3 regions of the Neobacillus sp. 19 genome follow, and region 1 is predicted to be linked to each of the others. Evidence: riboswitches for the same ligand, from Rfam matches in the RefSeq annotation. Region 1 holds a riboswitch; each other region holds the start of a gene.

Region 1 (5,029 bases):
AGGCTGCGCATTTCCCCTTTTTGGATTTATTAATAAACTTCACTAATGCATAGCTGGCGTATCCAAAAATTGCAACACCGATAATGATACTGGCAATCATTTGCTCCACCTCTTTTTTATTTTAAACCAATCCAAACAATTTGCCGCCTTGATATATAATCAGAGCCAATACATAGGCGATCACGAAAGCATATCCCATTGAAAAAGCTGTCCACTTTTTTGAGCTTGTTTCCTTATAGATCGTTGCAACCGTTGCCAGGCATGGAATATATAACAAGATAAACACCATAAAGCTGTAGGCAGCGAGCGGCGTATAATAATCGGCCAATAATCCTTGCAGGCTGGCATCATTCGGAACGAAATAAATAATATTCATCGTTGAGATAATCGCTTCTTTAGCAAGAAATCCGGTAATTAATGAGGCGGAAGCCTGCCAAGTGCCGAAACCAATCGGATCAAAGATTGGCGCAATCACATTTCCAATCGCAGCTAAATAACTATGATCCATATCTACTTTTAACCCATCAGGTCCCGCATAAGATAAAAGCCAGATAAAAACGGATCCGGCAAAGATAAATGTTCCCGCTTTTCTTATGAAACCCTTCCCTTTGTCCCAAGTGCTTCGCCATAATGATTGAAACTGTGGAAGCCTGTAAGGAGGCAGCTCGATTACAAATAAGGATGCTTCTGATTTTAATAATGTAGAAGAAAAGATTTTTGCCAGAATTAAAGCTACGACAATTCCCAGAACATAAAGGCTAAGAACGATAAATGCTTTATGGCCAGCAAAAAAAGCTCCGACAAATAAAGCGTAAACCGGCAGTCGTGCCGAGCATGACATTAATGGCGTTAGCAAAATGGTCAACAAACGCTCTCTTGGCGTTTCAATCGTTCTTGCCGCCATGATCCCAGGCACGTTGCAGCCAAAACCAATCATCATGGGAATAAACGCTTTGCCATTTAAGCCAACTGATTCCATAATTCGGTCCATAACCAGCGCTACGCGAGCCATGTACCCGGAGTCCTCTAATAATGAAATAAAGAAGAACAGAATAAAGATTTGCGGGACAAACACTAGAACACCGCCAACCCCTGCGACCAATCCTTCAATAATTAAAGCATGGATAAAGGCTGAGGCATTGATGGCTGTTAATACACTTTCAAATCCAGCTGTTACAGGTCCTGTTAATAAGCCATCTAACGCATCAGATAGCGGGGTGCCGAGCCAATCAAATGTCAGCATAAACATCAGATACATAAGCACCAAAAAAATCGGCATCCCCAGGTAGCGATTTGTGACAATTTTATCTACCTTTTCAGATAACGGGATGGACGAATCACTTTTTCTTGCTACATCTGCCACGATTTTAGCAATGACTTCTTTTCTTTTTCCATAAATAAAATTAGCTAATGATTTTGTATCATGTAGTTTCTGTAATTTGGATTCTAAGTTGGCAATAATTGTCTTGATTCTTTGCTGATCTGTAATCCTATTTACATAATCTTTAACAAATTCATTTCCTTCAATGTATTGAATCGCTAGAAAGCGTAGAGAGTGACTGGTTTTATTAGTCATTTCTCCCGCCAATGCTGTTATCGCCTCTTCGACTTCTTTTCCATAGTAAACGAGGTTCTTTTTAGCCGGTTGGATGGACTTGGTGGAAATAACATCAACAAGCTTATCACAGCCTTTTCCGCTCCTAGCTACGACAGGAACAACAGGAACACCGAGAACACTTGAAAGCTTCGATGCGTCGATTTGAATTCCGCGCTTATTTGCGACATCAATCATATTAAGACCAATTAGGGCCGGTTTCTCAAACTCTAACAACTGCAGTGTCAAATGTAAATTCCGTTCTAATTGGGAAGCATCTAAAATATTGAGTAAGCGATCAACGGATTCATTTAAAAAGTATGAGGTAACAACGCCTTCATCCTTTGATAAGGGATTAAGTGTATAGACTCCTGGCAAATCAATTAATTGGCCAATATTATTTTTGAATACGCCAACCTTCTTTTCAACTGTAACACCGCTCCAGTTCCCCACATACTCATAGGAACCTGTTAGATTATTAAACAATGAAGTTTTTCCTGTATTCGGGTTTCCAATAAGAGCGATTTCCATTATATTCTCTCCACTTCAATCTGAACTGCTTCTTTACGGCGGATGCCAACACATTGCCCGCAAGATTCAATCATAATTGGGCCGCCAAACGGCATGACGCATTTCACGCATACTTCTGACCCTTCGGTAATCCCTAAGTCGAGCAAGCGCCTTTGTACGAGAAGGCCAACATGAGAAATGTCAATAATTTTCCCCTTATCTCCCGTTTTTAAAGAACCGAACATGTATCTCACCCTATCTATGTTAATTGAGAATGATTATCTTTCTATATTGTCATTTTAACACTTTTTTTACGATAATAGCATAGAAATTTTGTGACAAAAGTTCGAAAAAAAAAGAAAAGCAGTCCGCTTTTCTTTTTCCATCCATCTTATTTTCCCTGTATGAAACTTTTCTTTGGCATGGCACCGATGACTAGGATGATGATAATCGCACTTATGATGAAGCTTGGAAGCATATATGTCCCATTATATATGAGCGAATAAGTTGTAACGGGCTGGCCTTTAGGTGCATATTCACCGAAGAAAACAATTCCGGAAACAACATGACATAAATAGCGGAGAAAGCTTCCCAATAAAGCTCCAATAACAGAATATACCATCCACTTACCTTTCTTACCATCAGTAAGAGATTTTTGAATATATCCTGCAAAAACACCTGCAAAACCAACTACTGTAAAAGCAACAAAATAATCAATGATCCCTTGAACAATGGTATAAATTTGGGCAAAACCAAGTATAAACTGTAATAATCCCAGTAAAAAACCTGTCAACAAACCGCCCTTTATTCCCCAGCGATAGGCCATAAGGAAAATCGGAACCATTGCAATCGAAATAGACCCACCCTGCGGCCAAAATCTTGCCATAAGGAATCCTGATAATAAATCAAGTAAATAAGCAAGTGCTGTAAAAACAGCGATTTCTGTTATAAATAGCGTGTTACTCCTCTTTTTGTTCATTTCTCTTTCCCCCTATTCCACAAGAGAAACGCAAAAAAGCAATGCAAGACGAAAAGGATTGTCTGCATTGCTTTATTATCGGCAAACCACATCCCTACGCTAGCGTTAACTAACAGGTTCATAGGGTCAGAACTCTAACGTTCACTCTCAGCCGCCTTTTAGCAGCTCCCCCTGTGGAAGTATTCTATTGATTTCCTATAGAATATACTACTATTTCAAGGTAATTACAAGGGTATTATTTTTTTCGCCAAATATCATATTGGGAAAATTATTATTATTTTATTAAAAAAAGGATTTTTGCCTTCATCAGCGAATTTACATGGTAACAGTATTGTGAATACCATAGGGGGAAACAACATGTTTACGGGAGAACAATCGGATTTACTTGCTTTTTTTAATCAAAATAAAGAAGAGTTAGTAAAAGAATGGGAGAAAGCTATTGTTGTCAACCAGGAAGATCCTTTCCAGATGAAAATACGCGAAAACGGGGAAGCACTATTGGATGTGCTCCTTACCATGCATGTAAAATCTAAACAAGAACTGTTAGCTGTAATTGAAAAAATTGCGATAGAAATATCTGTAGAAAGGGTTTTGGCCGATATTAACATTGGGGACTTCGTCTATAATGTTAATTTGGGCAGAACGATTCTTTACAGCTATTTAAGTAAAACAGGAATATCATGGTCCGAAATGCAGGAGTCGATCAATATGATCAATTTTTGCTTTGATAAATTTCTTTACTATGCCGTATCCCATTTTTCGGAAGCAAAAAATAAAATTATTGAAGAAAAGACAATGGTTATTGACTCCACACATCAGGATCGTTTGACACTTCTCGGACAGATGACTTCAAGCTTTATTCATGAATTCAGAAATCCACTGACTTCTGTTCAAGGATTTATTCAATTGCTTAAGGGTGATTTTCCAAACATGAGATATTTGGATATCATTTCAAGTGAATTAGATCAGCTTAATTTTCGAATCTCACAATTCTTACTGTTATCCAAAAAGGAACTGATTGGGAAGGAAAAAGTTCAATTTGGATTAAATAAACTGATTGATGAAGTACTGAACTTCCTTTATCCAAGTATTTTGGATGGAAAAGTAAAAATCATAAAGGAGATAAGTGAAGATGTTACATTGAATGGATATGCAGATGAAATCAGACAGGTTTTTATTAATATTATTTTTAATGCAATTGATGTTCTGAATCATCATGGAATCTCTGCTCCAACCATTGAGATTAGGAGCTGTTTAGAAAACAGTCAGCAAATTAGAATTAGTATTTCCAATAATGGCCCAGTGATCCCCGCTGAATTACAAAAAACAATTTTTGAACCCTTTTTTACAACTAAAAAACTCGGGACAGGTCTAGGATTGTTTGTTTGTAAAGAAATAATTGAAAAACATAAAGGGAATTTAACCTGTGATTCTTCAGATGATAACACTACTTTTTCCATTTATCTTCCTGCTGTTTTTACACCTGCAGGTCATAACCAAACACATTCTAGTTAGTCACCGCAAAATCCCACTTTTTATGAAGCAGGGATTTTTTATTTGTTTCATCTCCCGACAATGCACTCTGATGCATATGATGTACTAAAAATTTACCGGGAGATTAGGGCCTATGTTTACTTTAAAAGTTGATCACGAAATTGAGCTTCAATTGTTCCAACGGCATCATGCCTTAAAGTTGTATCAGCTTGTTGAGGAAAATCGAGAACATTTGCGGGAATGGATGCCATGGGTGGATAGTATGACCTCCCTCTATCAATTTGAGACCATTATTCCGGTGTGGCTTACACAATTTGCTGAAAATAGTGGTATGAACGTTGGGATTCTTTATAATGGTAACCTTGTCGGCTCTTTGGGATTGCACCAAATTGATTGGTACAACAGTATGGCGAGTATTGGTTATTATCTTGCTAGAAATGCAGAAGGTCATG
Region 2 (5,029 bases), on a different contig from region 1:
AAAGATAAATTGAATATTCCATTAAAGGGGGAATAATGGAATGCCGTTCCAGTAAAATTTATGACGCTTAGAGTGAAGACTCTAAGCGTTTCTTTAAGCCCTCGACCAACTTATTAATATCTCTACTGTATTGTAGTTAGACCTTTAACACGCTGAAATTAACATATGTTCCACCCGTTTATCTAGTTGTTCTGCGGAAATATCTACGGCAGTACCCCGCCAATTTGTAAAAGTGTCAGAAGGATCTCAAAGGTAATGAGAATGACAATAATCCATTCTACAAATAATCCTCGGATCGAATGGCTGATCGTCGAAAAGCCGTCCATGATTTTATAGAGAATTTCCGTTTTACTTTTCAGGATTTTGTAGCGATCATTTAATTCAAAAAACTCCAGCATTTTGTCGTAGAACTCCCCGGCGGTACTGCTCGTCCAAGTAATGTCAGGTTTATCGAGAATCATGATATAGGCCAAGGTGTTATACTCATGGCGGACAATCTTCGCGGTGGTTCGTGCCAATTCCTTATTCCCGATTCTCAGTTTTCCTTTTTCTAGCCGGTAGATCATGGTTTCGAGCGTATCATGAATTTTGCCGAGTTGCTCCTCCGTTTTTTCAAGTGCAACCGATTTAGCGAGTACAGTAGAAATTAGTTCGGGATAGAAACTTTCATATTCGGGGACCACCACATATTCGTCAGTCAATTCGATTGTTTCGTCAACTCTGATATGAAGGCTGTAATCATCGGTGTACCTGCCAGCAGATTCAAGTTCGATTTCCGGCTCGAACGAATGAATGTAAGCAAAAAATCGATTCACTTCATCCGTACTACCGGAATTAATGAAAACAATACTGCCAAATGAAAAAACCAGTACAGCTTGCGACTCGTCCACTTTTTTCTCAAGAATAGAGGATAGTATTTTCCCTTTCAGGATTAGCGGCTGTTCCCAGGTGAATTTTTTGGGAATCCCACATTGAATGGCAATTTTGTTCAAGTCGATTTCATTTGTGATAGCAAAAGCTTTAAAGGATAATTGGTTCATAGTTATCACCTTTTCAAAAAGTGGTCTTTGTTCGATTGTATTCTAGCCTTCCAAAAAACATGCCTGAAGCAGAGATTCTTTCCCAAAAGGCCCGCGCGTTGGTCAAAATGGTGCTCCAAAAAGCTTTGTTTTGTTTGGTTAGACTGGCCATTTCTTAAGATGTACAATTAATGAGGGGAGGGAATCGTCATGAGAGTTAACCCGAAGGAATTTATTATTAATAATTTATTTTATATAATTAGATCTGCAATAGAAGAAGACGCGAAAAACCTGTCTGAAATTAGAGTGCAGATAGATGGTGAAACAGAAAATTTAGATCGGGAAAAAGGCGAGGCGTACATAAACGAGCCAGGTTTTAAACAAATCATAATAGATGATACAGAAAGTAAGAAAAATCTTTTTTTAGTTGCTGAAGTAAATGGAAGAATTGTAGGTTTTTCGAGATGTGAAGGGAACCAGTTGAAAAGAACTTCTCATAAGGTAGAGTTTGGCGTCTGTGTTTTAAAAGATTTTTGGGGATACGGCATTGGACAAAACCTTTTAAAAGAATCCATTCACTGGGCAGACACAAATAATATTAAGAAGATAACGTTGAATGTCCTCGAAACCAATGACAATGCAATAAAGCTTTATCAAAAACATGGTTTTGAAGTGGAGGGTATTTTAAAAAAGGACAAGGTCCTATCTGATGGGAATTACTATAACACTATTTTAATGGGAAGGTTTAATGAATAAGGAATAGAGGGCAAAATTAGCGTTTATTGACGGTTGAAGCACTCCTAATTTTCTCCTTCTTGAAGCAATTGATTTCTTTGATGAATCAAATAAACATTTAAGAACCTTGCTGAACATTTTAGCAAGGTTCTATTTTCTCTACTATTCACCTAAAAGGAGTTTTTCAGAATAGTTTTGTCTGTTCAAAATTATTCCTGCGGCTTCTTTTTAAAGATATATTTTAAAAGAAAAATATGAACAGACTATGAACAAAAAAATACTTACCTTATGTTTCTGCATCGAATTCATCGGATTAGAACCTTTTGAGATGAACAGAACCCAGCAATAATAAACGAGGGTCAAAAGTCTCATTGACTTAATCAAAATTGGTAATGTATAGTAATAGCAAAAGAATAGGTTGACCACTAGGGGAGCCATGTAATGGCTGAGACAAGATTGGAATCTTGGACCCTTTGAACCTGATCTAGTTCATACTAGCGGAGGAAAGTGGAGACAGAGCTCAATGATGCTAGAATGTGTAAATTGCGCCGCTCCATATATTGGAGCGGCTTTTTCGATTATTATTGCCGTCTCCTATTTCCTCTAGCCAAAACCACAAGGAGGATATATTGATGAGTTTTTCAGTAGAATTAAGGAAAGAAGCAGAGCCAATTTTTCAAGCGATTTTTGAACATCCTTTTGTGCAGGGAATTGCTAATGGGAATTTAGGAAAGGAACAATTAATCCATTATGTGAAACAGGACTTTGAGTATTTAAACTCCTTTATTCGTATTTATGGAATTGCTGTTTCAAAGTGTGAAAACCGCCCGGATATGGAGATGCTCAATCGGCAAATTTCATTTATTTTAAACAGTGAAGTCCATCCACATCATAACTTTTGCCAAGTCGCGGGTGTTCCTTACGAGGAATTGCAGGGGTACTCTTTATCTCCATCCGCCCATCATTATATCCGCCATATGTTAACGGTTGCGCATGAAGGGTCATTAGGAGAAATCTTGGCTGTGTTACTGCCATGTCCATGGACGTATTGGGAGATTGGTGAAAAATTAATAAAAGAAGTCAATCCAGATGAATCACATCCCTTTTATGAGTGGATTCAATTTTATGGAAATCGTCCAGAAACTACTACAAGATTTTGCCGAAGATTAGATGAATTGGTCATTCACGCAACGGAGAAAGAAAAAGAAAAGATGAAGGAACATTTTCTATTAAGCTGTCAGCTTGAGTATATGTTTTGGGACATGGCCTACAAAAGAGAAGAATGGCCAGTTCAACTGGAGCTGATAAAAAGATGAAATGGAAAATGAAGGAGATTGTTCTTACTGTCATTTTAGCGGTGGCATGCGGTGTCATTTATTTAGGATGGTCGACATTATGGATCCCGATTTCGGCACTCGTTGGTCCAGTGGGGGCTGGGTTTATGTTTGGTATTTGGGTGATTGCTAGTCCCATAGTTGCGTATATCATTCGGAAACCGGGTGCTGCCTTCATTGCAGAGGTTGCTGCCGCAGCCGTAGAACTATTAACTGGCAGTCACTTTGGTTTGTCTGCTCTATTAGTAGGTGTTTTTCAAGGCATCGGATCAGAAGTGGCCTTTGCTATTTTTGGGTACAAACGCTATAACCTGTTTACATTAATGCTGTCAGGTGCGCTCGCAGCTGTAGGAGGCATGATTTATAACCTATTGGTTAACGGTTTTGGCTATTATACAACTGAAATACTGCTCACAACATTAGCCATTCATGTGATCAGCGGAATCGTTCTAGGCGGCTGCTTGGCAAAATTTGTCGTGGAGTCGCTCGCCAAAACAGGTGTCTTGGACCAATATGAAATAATGAAAGTTAGAAGGAAACAAGGACATGCAGATGCAAATGTTTCTGGGATGTAACAATTTATCGATCCGCTTTTACCAACATAATAAAAAAATAGTAAATCATATCAATCTGTCGATTCGGCAAGGCGAAAAACTATTAATTTTAGGACCTAGCGGGTGCGGGAAATCTACGTTGATTTCTGTACTTGCCGGGATTATTCCTGAATTTCTAGATGCTGAAGTGACCGGTGAGATCGTGCGCCCAGATAGTTCGGGTGTGATGTTTCAAGATCCTGATTCTCAATTTTGCATGCTCCATGTGGATGAAGAAATTGCTTTTAGTCTTGAAAACCGGATGATTCCACGGGATCAAATGGATGAGATGATAGGGGACCTAATGGATAAAGCGGGATTGAAGATAGATAAACGTACTCCGATTGATTCGCTTTCCGGCGGAATGAAGCAGCGATTGGCACTAGCCTGCTTATTAGCACTGGAACCTGAAGTTTTGTTTTTGGATGAACCGACAGCCCAACTGGATCCTGAGGGCAGAAACGAGATTTTTGAATTATTAAGGGATGTTTCCCTACAAACCAACCAAACGATGGTATTTGTTGAACATGTACTGGATGGATGTATCGAATGGATGGACCGGGTGATTATTCTTAATAAAGATGGCCGGATGATTGGTGATGGAAAACCAGAAGAAATCTTGGAAAATTTCCAGAGTGAGATACGGGAGGCGGGTATTTGGCGTCCAAAGTTATTTCCGATAAAGTGGCAGGATGTGGTTCGCCATGATACTCATCCATTAGCAATCGAACTCTCAAGGATCATAGAAACGAAGTCAATGGAACAACTGAAAGACGATGGGGTAGATAATCCTATCATCCATACAGAAAATGCAGAAATCGGTTATGGGAAAACAACGATTGTAAACGACATTAATCTGGCCATCCATAAAGGGGACTGGATTTCGATTGTCGGGAAAAATGGAAGCGGCAAAAGTACGTTCCTGAAAAGTTTGGCACGCTTAGAATCCTTAAAAAAAGGAAAAGTTTATTTTCTTGAAAGTGAATTAAAAAAGTGGCCAGATCAGGAACTATATGAGAAAGCAGGCTTTGTCTTTCAAAATCCAGAACTGCAATTTATTACAGATACTGTGTTTGATGAAATCGCCTTTGGCGGCCGGCAAAGAAATTGGCCGGAAGAGCGGATCCGCCATAAAACTAATCAGTTATTGCGGGAATTTGGACTGGAATCCTATCGTGACGCCCATCCTTTTACATTGAGCCTTGGCCAAAAACGCCGTTTGAGTGTGGCCACGATGTTATTGTTTGACCAGGCGTTATTATTACTGGATGAACCAACATTTGGCCAGGATGAAAAAACTGCTAACGAGCTGATTAAACGGCTGAAGGAGCGGCAGGAACAGGGAACA
Region 3 (5,029 bases), on a different contig from region 1:
ACTGACATCATCAAATGGTTTCCGGTTATCCCCTACCAGCAAATGCCGCATGTATATGCGAAAATCCGCCAATCCGGAGGCTGCACACTTGCGACAACCAAATCTGAATCATTTGGAAATACCTTTATTGAATCGATGATCTGCGGTGTGCCCGTTGTGGCTTCTAGAATGATGCCAGTAACTGAATTGGTTGAAGAGGGTGAGACGGGGCTGCTTTACCGGGGACAAAATGTGGAAGATGCGGTCAAGCAGTTATATGAAATCCTCGATGATTCCGTCAAACATCAACAAATGTCACAGGCAGCCATCGACCGTGTGCAGCAATATTTTTCCATTCAAACTGTGGCGGATGATTATATTGATTTGTTAAAAAATATCATCCACCTGTATAATGATGCGGCTGGCGAGGTGGATGCAACATGATGACACCCGTTGCCTATCAAAAAAAGCTGGAAGGCAAATCTAATGCTCATTTAATCACTTTTAATGATGGCAAGGACTATGTGGTTAAATTTTTTCAGCCTGGCTTTGAAAAAACATTGCCCAATGAATGGGTGGGCTATTGCTTGGCACGATACTTGGGACTGCCAGTACCATTTGCCAGGATAGTGGATATCTCCGAGGAATTTACTTCGCTAGTTCCTGAGCTTGCCAATGTACAATTAACCCGGTATCAATTCGCCTCATTGTACATTCCTGATTGCCTTAACGGTCATCAAGTTTCCGAAGTATCCAATATTGTTAACCATCAAACCCTAGCAGGAATCGTTATGTTGGATTATTGGTTGTGTAATCGGGACCGTACCCGCAAAAATATTCTGTTGCGAGAAGGAGAGAGCGGTGAGTATCAGTTATGGATGATTGATCAAGCCGAGATTTTCGGAACCTATAATTGGCTGCATGCTGATTTAGAAAATTTGCCGGTGGAAGTGTTGAAAAGCGCGACACACCAATTAATGGCGGGGTTTATTGATAATGAGCAAAGATTTACTGACCACCTTGAGTTGATTCAAACGATGCCGATTCTTTTAATGGAGGAAATTGTCTCGCTCATCCCTGATGACTGGATGGTTTCGCGTGAGGAGAAAAAGGCAATTGTTACTACGTTGGTAACGAGACGCAAAACGATTCTGCCGAAATTGATGGAGAGATTTTTAAAAAAGGTATACCAGCCATTCCATGCTAATGAAAATTAACTTGAAGGGAGGTATTTTATGAAAATCCGAAAGGCTATTATTCCAGCTGCAGGCCTCGGGACTCGTTTTTTACCTGCAACGAAAGCAGTGCCAAAGGAAATGATTCCAATTGTTGATAAACCAACCATTCAATATATTGTCGAAGAGGCTGTAGCGTCGGGGATTGAGGAAATCATTATCATAACCGGCAGGGGAAAGCGGTCAATCGAGGATCACTTTGATAAATCCTATGAGCTCGAGGATACTCTATATAGAAAAAATAAATTAGTAGATTTAGAGAAAATTCAACAGATATCCAGTTTAGCGAAAATATATTATGTCCGCCAAAAGGAGCCTAATGGACTTGGCGATGCCATTCTTTGTGCTAAAAATATTGTTGGCAATGAACCATTTGCGGTTATGCTTGGCGATGATATGGTGATATCGGACGTTCCATGCTTGAAGCAGCTGATGGATGTATTTGAGTATTATAATAATTCGATCGTCGCCATTCAGAACGTTCCGAAATTGGATGTGAATAAATATGGCATCATTAAGCCAAAGAGTGCGATGAGGGAGCCGAATATCTATTCAATTGAATCATTAATAGAAAAACCAAAGCCGGAAGAAGCCCCGTCAACATTAGCCGTCATGGGACGCTATATTTTAAAGCCGGAGATTTTTACAATTTTGGAGCAGCTTCCATTTGGACAAGGAAACGAATTACAACTAACTGACGCCATAAACGAGCTAAATAAAATACAGGCCGTCCTTGCCTGCACCTTCAACGGAACCCGCTACGACATCGGAGACAAAATCGGCTACATCAAAGCAACCCTCGACCTCGCCATCAGCCGCCCCGACACCCAAAAAGAAATCCTGACTTATATGGAAAAAATAGTAAAACGGTGTCAGGCACCATAACTAATCTATTGATGCACTTTAAGTTGATAAGCAAAAACTTTAAGCCGAGGCTGTTGGAAGCCTTGGCTTTTCTATAAAAGAGTCATGTATTTTAATTGGTTATTTTTTTCCTTAGGTTTATAACAAGAAATATATTATGCTAAAATAATGGACAAGCATAAACGAATATAACGATAATGGTAGAAATGGGCTGTCCATTTTATAATCGAGGTTTACCAATTAGTGAATTTGGTGTTTAATGTTAGGAAATATTCCTTGGGAAAGCGCATGAACAGACATTTCTCGAGGTTTTTTGACGGGAAATCAAGAATAAACGGAGTTTTTGTAAAAACAGAACAAAGGAGGAACTACATATGAAGAACGAGCAGATTATCGTCTATACCACGAATGATTGTATTGAATGTATGATGGTTAAACAGGTACTTACCAACGAAGGAATTGCTTTTGAAGTAAGGAATGTTGCTGCCAGCCCAGCTTATCAAAAGGAAGTAGAGAAATACGGCTTCCTCGGAGTTCCCGTAACGGTCCTTGGCGACCGGGCCGTAAAGGGTTTTACCAATGAGCTTAAAGAACTGATGGAATTGGCAAAAGGCGGTAAAGAGTAGAAAGTTAAATGAACTGGAACAATTTTCTTTACTTCGATGGTAATTAGAGTTACTATGAACATAATTTAATAACGATTTATCTACTAGGGGTGCCCTGTTAATCAGGCTGAGAGAAAACGATAACGTTTTTAACCCTTCGGACCTGATCTGGGTAATACCAGCGTAGGAAAGTAGTCGAGTGAAATCTATATTTTATCTCTTTCTAACTAACCAGGTCCTATTATGGATCTGGTTTTTTTATGTTTAAAAAGAATAGGGGCGATGGGATTTGGAGAACAACAGACTTGGTCAAATATTAGAAAAAGTTAGAGAAGTGAACCCGCTTGTCCATAATATCACGAATGTCGTGGTAACGAATTTCACAGCCAATGGATTGCTTGCCCTTGGCGCTTCACCGGTCATGGCGAATGCAATCGAAGAGGCAGCTGATATGGCGAAGATTGCGAGTTCACTAGTTCTGAATATTGGCACATTAAACGTGCAAACGGTCGAGGCGATGATCGCAGCCGGTAAAGCAGCCAATGAGCATGGGGTTCCAGTAATTTTTGACCCAGTTGGAGCTGGTGCAACTCCGTACCGAACGGAAACGGCGCACCGTGTGATGAAGGAAGTCAAGGTCGCCGTAATTAGAGGAAATGCAGCCGAAATCGCCAATGTCGTAGGTGAAAAGTGGGAGATAAAGGGCGTTGATGGAGGAATGGCTAAAGGGAATATTACAGAGCTTGCCATCCAAGCTGCTGAAATTTTACAGTGTGTGGTTGTCATAACTGGAAAGGAGGATGTCGTTACTGACGGAACAACAACGTATATCATCTCAAATGGACATCCGATTTTGACAAAAGTAACCGGTACAGGCTGCCTGTTAACTTCGGTGATTGGTGCATTTGCCGGAGTGGAAAAGGATCTCATCCAAGCTTCGGTCGCTGCATTAACCTGTTATGGTGTTGCAGCAGAAAAGGCTGCGAATCAAACAGCCGAGCTCGGGCCGGGCAGCTTTCAAATAGAATTTTTAAATCAATTATCGTTGGTTTCCCCTGAGGAATTGGATGTACATGCTTCTTTTAAAAAATGGAACGGAGGATTGTAGGATGAAAAGGGCATTAACCATTGCGGGTTCAGATAGTGGCGGCGGTGCAGGAATTCAGGCTGATTTGAAAACGTTTCAGGAATTAGAGGTTTTCGGTATGTCTGCATTAACGGCTGTTACGGCGCAAAATACATTAGGGGTTCACGCAGTCTATCCGATGACGGCAAAAGCAGTTGTCGAACAAATTCAAGCAATTGGAGACGATATCGGAACGGATGCAGTAAAAACGGGCATGCTTTTTAGTGCAGAAATCATTGAAGCCGTTTCGATGAAACTCAAAAACTATCATTGGAACAACGTGGTGGTCGACCCCGTGATGATTGCGAAAGGCGGGGCCTCTCTACTGCAGCAAGAGGCGGTTTCGGCTTTGAAAACCCATTTGTTGCCGCTTGCGACAGTCATTACCCCAAATATTCCGGAAGCAGAGGTCCTGACAGGAATGACCATTCGATCGGTGGAGGATAAACGGGAAGCTGCTGTAAAACTTTGCGCGTTAGGGGTTAAAAATGTCGTGATCAAAGGCGGTCATGATGAAAATCTGTCTGAATCTACTGATTTATTATTTGACGGGAAAGAATTCCACTTCTTTACCAGCCGGCGAATTCAGACAAAAAATACACATGGAACAGGATGTACCTTCTCGGCGGTTATAACGGCTGAATTAGCGAAGGGCTCTACCATCTATGATGCTGTTTCAACGGGGAAGGATTTCATTCAAGCGGCGATTGAAGACGGGTTTGCCATCGGCCGCGGTCATGGTCCGACGAACCACTGGGCCTTTCAAAAGAGGGGAAAGGAGATGGCTAGGCTATGATTCATTTAAAAGACGAATTAAGCGTTTATTTTATTATGGGCAGTCCGAATTGTTTGAAGGACCCAAAGGAGGTCTTAGAAGAAGCCATTGCAGGCGGGATCACCCTATTTCAATTCCGTGAAAAGGGAAAAGGAGCCTTAACAGATTCCGCAAAATATACCCTGGCAAAAGAACTTCAAGCGATTTGTCAGGAGAACCAGATTCCCTTCATTGTCAATGATGATATCGAGCTCGCACTCGAGATTGGGGCAGACGGTGTTCATATTGGGCAGGAGGATGAGCCGGTGAAAGCAGTGAGGGAAAAGATTGGCGGCAAAATCCTCGGGGTATCCGTCCATACGACAGAAGAAGCGATGACGGCACTTAGGGATGGGGCAGATTATTTTGGAATCGGACCAATTTATCCAACGAGAACTAAGGAAGA

The links. Region 1 has a riboswitch for thiamine pyrophosphate ahead of thiT (energy-coupled thiamine transporter ThiT). Riboswitches for the same ligand answer to the same signal wherever they lie in the genome.
Region 2: another riboswitch for thiamine pyrophosphate. It lies ahead of tenA (thiaminase II); the one in region 1 lies ahead of thiT (energy-coupled thiamine transporter ThiT).
Region 3: another riboswitch for thiamine pyrophosphate. It lies ahead of thiM (hydroxyethylthiazole kinase); the one in region 1 lies ahead of thiT (energy-coupled thiamine transporter ThiT).

The regions. Positions count from the first base shown of each region.
Region 1 is NZ_JBMPZU010000056.1:94,613-99,641, forward strand. Features, by position in the region: gene ACO1D1_RS17495 (FeoB-associated Cys-rich membrane protein) at 1-100, opposite strand, end outside; gene feoB (ferrous iron transport protein B) at 122-2,125, opposite strand; gene ACO1D1_RS17505 (FeoA family protein) at 2,125-2,349, opposite strand; gene thiT (energy-coupled thiamine transporter ThiT) at 2,496-3,083, opposite strand; TPP riboswitch at 3,158-3,265, opposite strand; gene ACO1D1_RS17515 (histidine kinase N-terminal domain-containing protein) at 3,441-4,598, shown strand; gene ACO1D1_RS17520 (GNAT family N-acetyltransferase) at 4,711-5,029, shown strand, end outside.
Region 2 is NZ_JBMPZU010000019.1:92,196-97,224, forward strand. Features, by position in the region: gene ACO1D1_RS04275 (NAD(P)H-dependent glycerol-3-phosphate dehydrogenase) at 1-8, shown strand, start outside; gene ACO1D1_RS04280 (RMD1 family protein) at 204-1,040, opposite strand; gene ACO1D1_RS04285 (GNAT family N-acetyltransferase) at 1,230-1,775, shown strand; TPP riboswitch at 2,172-2,277, shown strand; gene tenA (thiaminase II) at 2,387-3,070, shown strand; gene ACO1D1_RS04295 (ECF transporter S component) at 3,067-3,663, shown strand; gene ACO1D1_RS04300 (ABC transporter ATP-binding protein) at 3,641-5,029, shown strand, end outside.
Region 3 is NZ_JBMPZU010000036.1:34,816-39,844, reverse strand. Features, by position in the region: gene ACO1D1_RS12810 (glycosyltransferase) at 1-423, shown strand, start outside; gene ACO1D1_RS12805 (HipA family kinase) at 420-1,196, shown strand; gene galU (UTP--glucose-1-phosphate uridylyltransferase GalU) at 1,215-2,099, shown strand; gene ACO1D1_RS12795 (glutaredoxin family protein) at 2,453-2,704, shown strand; TPP riboswitch at 2,780-2,890, shown strand; gene thiM (hydroxyethylthiazole kinase) at 2,973-3,791, shown strand; gene thiD (bifunctional hydroxymethylpyrimidine kinase/phosphomethylpyrimidine kinase) at 3,793-4,605, shown strand; gene thiE (thiamine phosphate synthase) at 4,602-5,029, shown strand, end outside.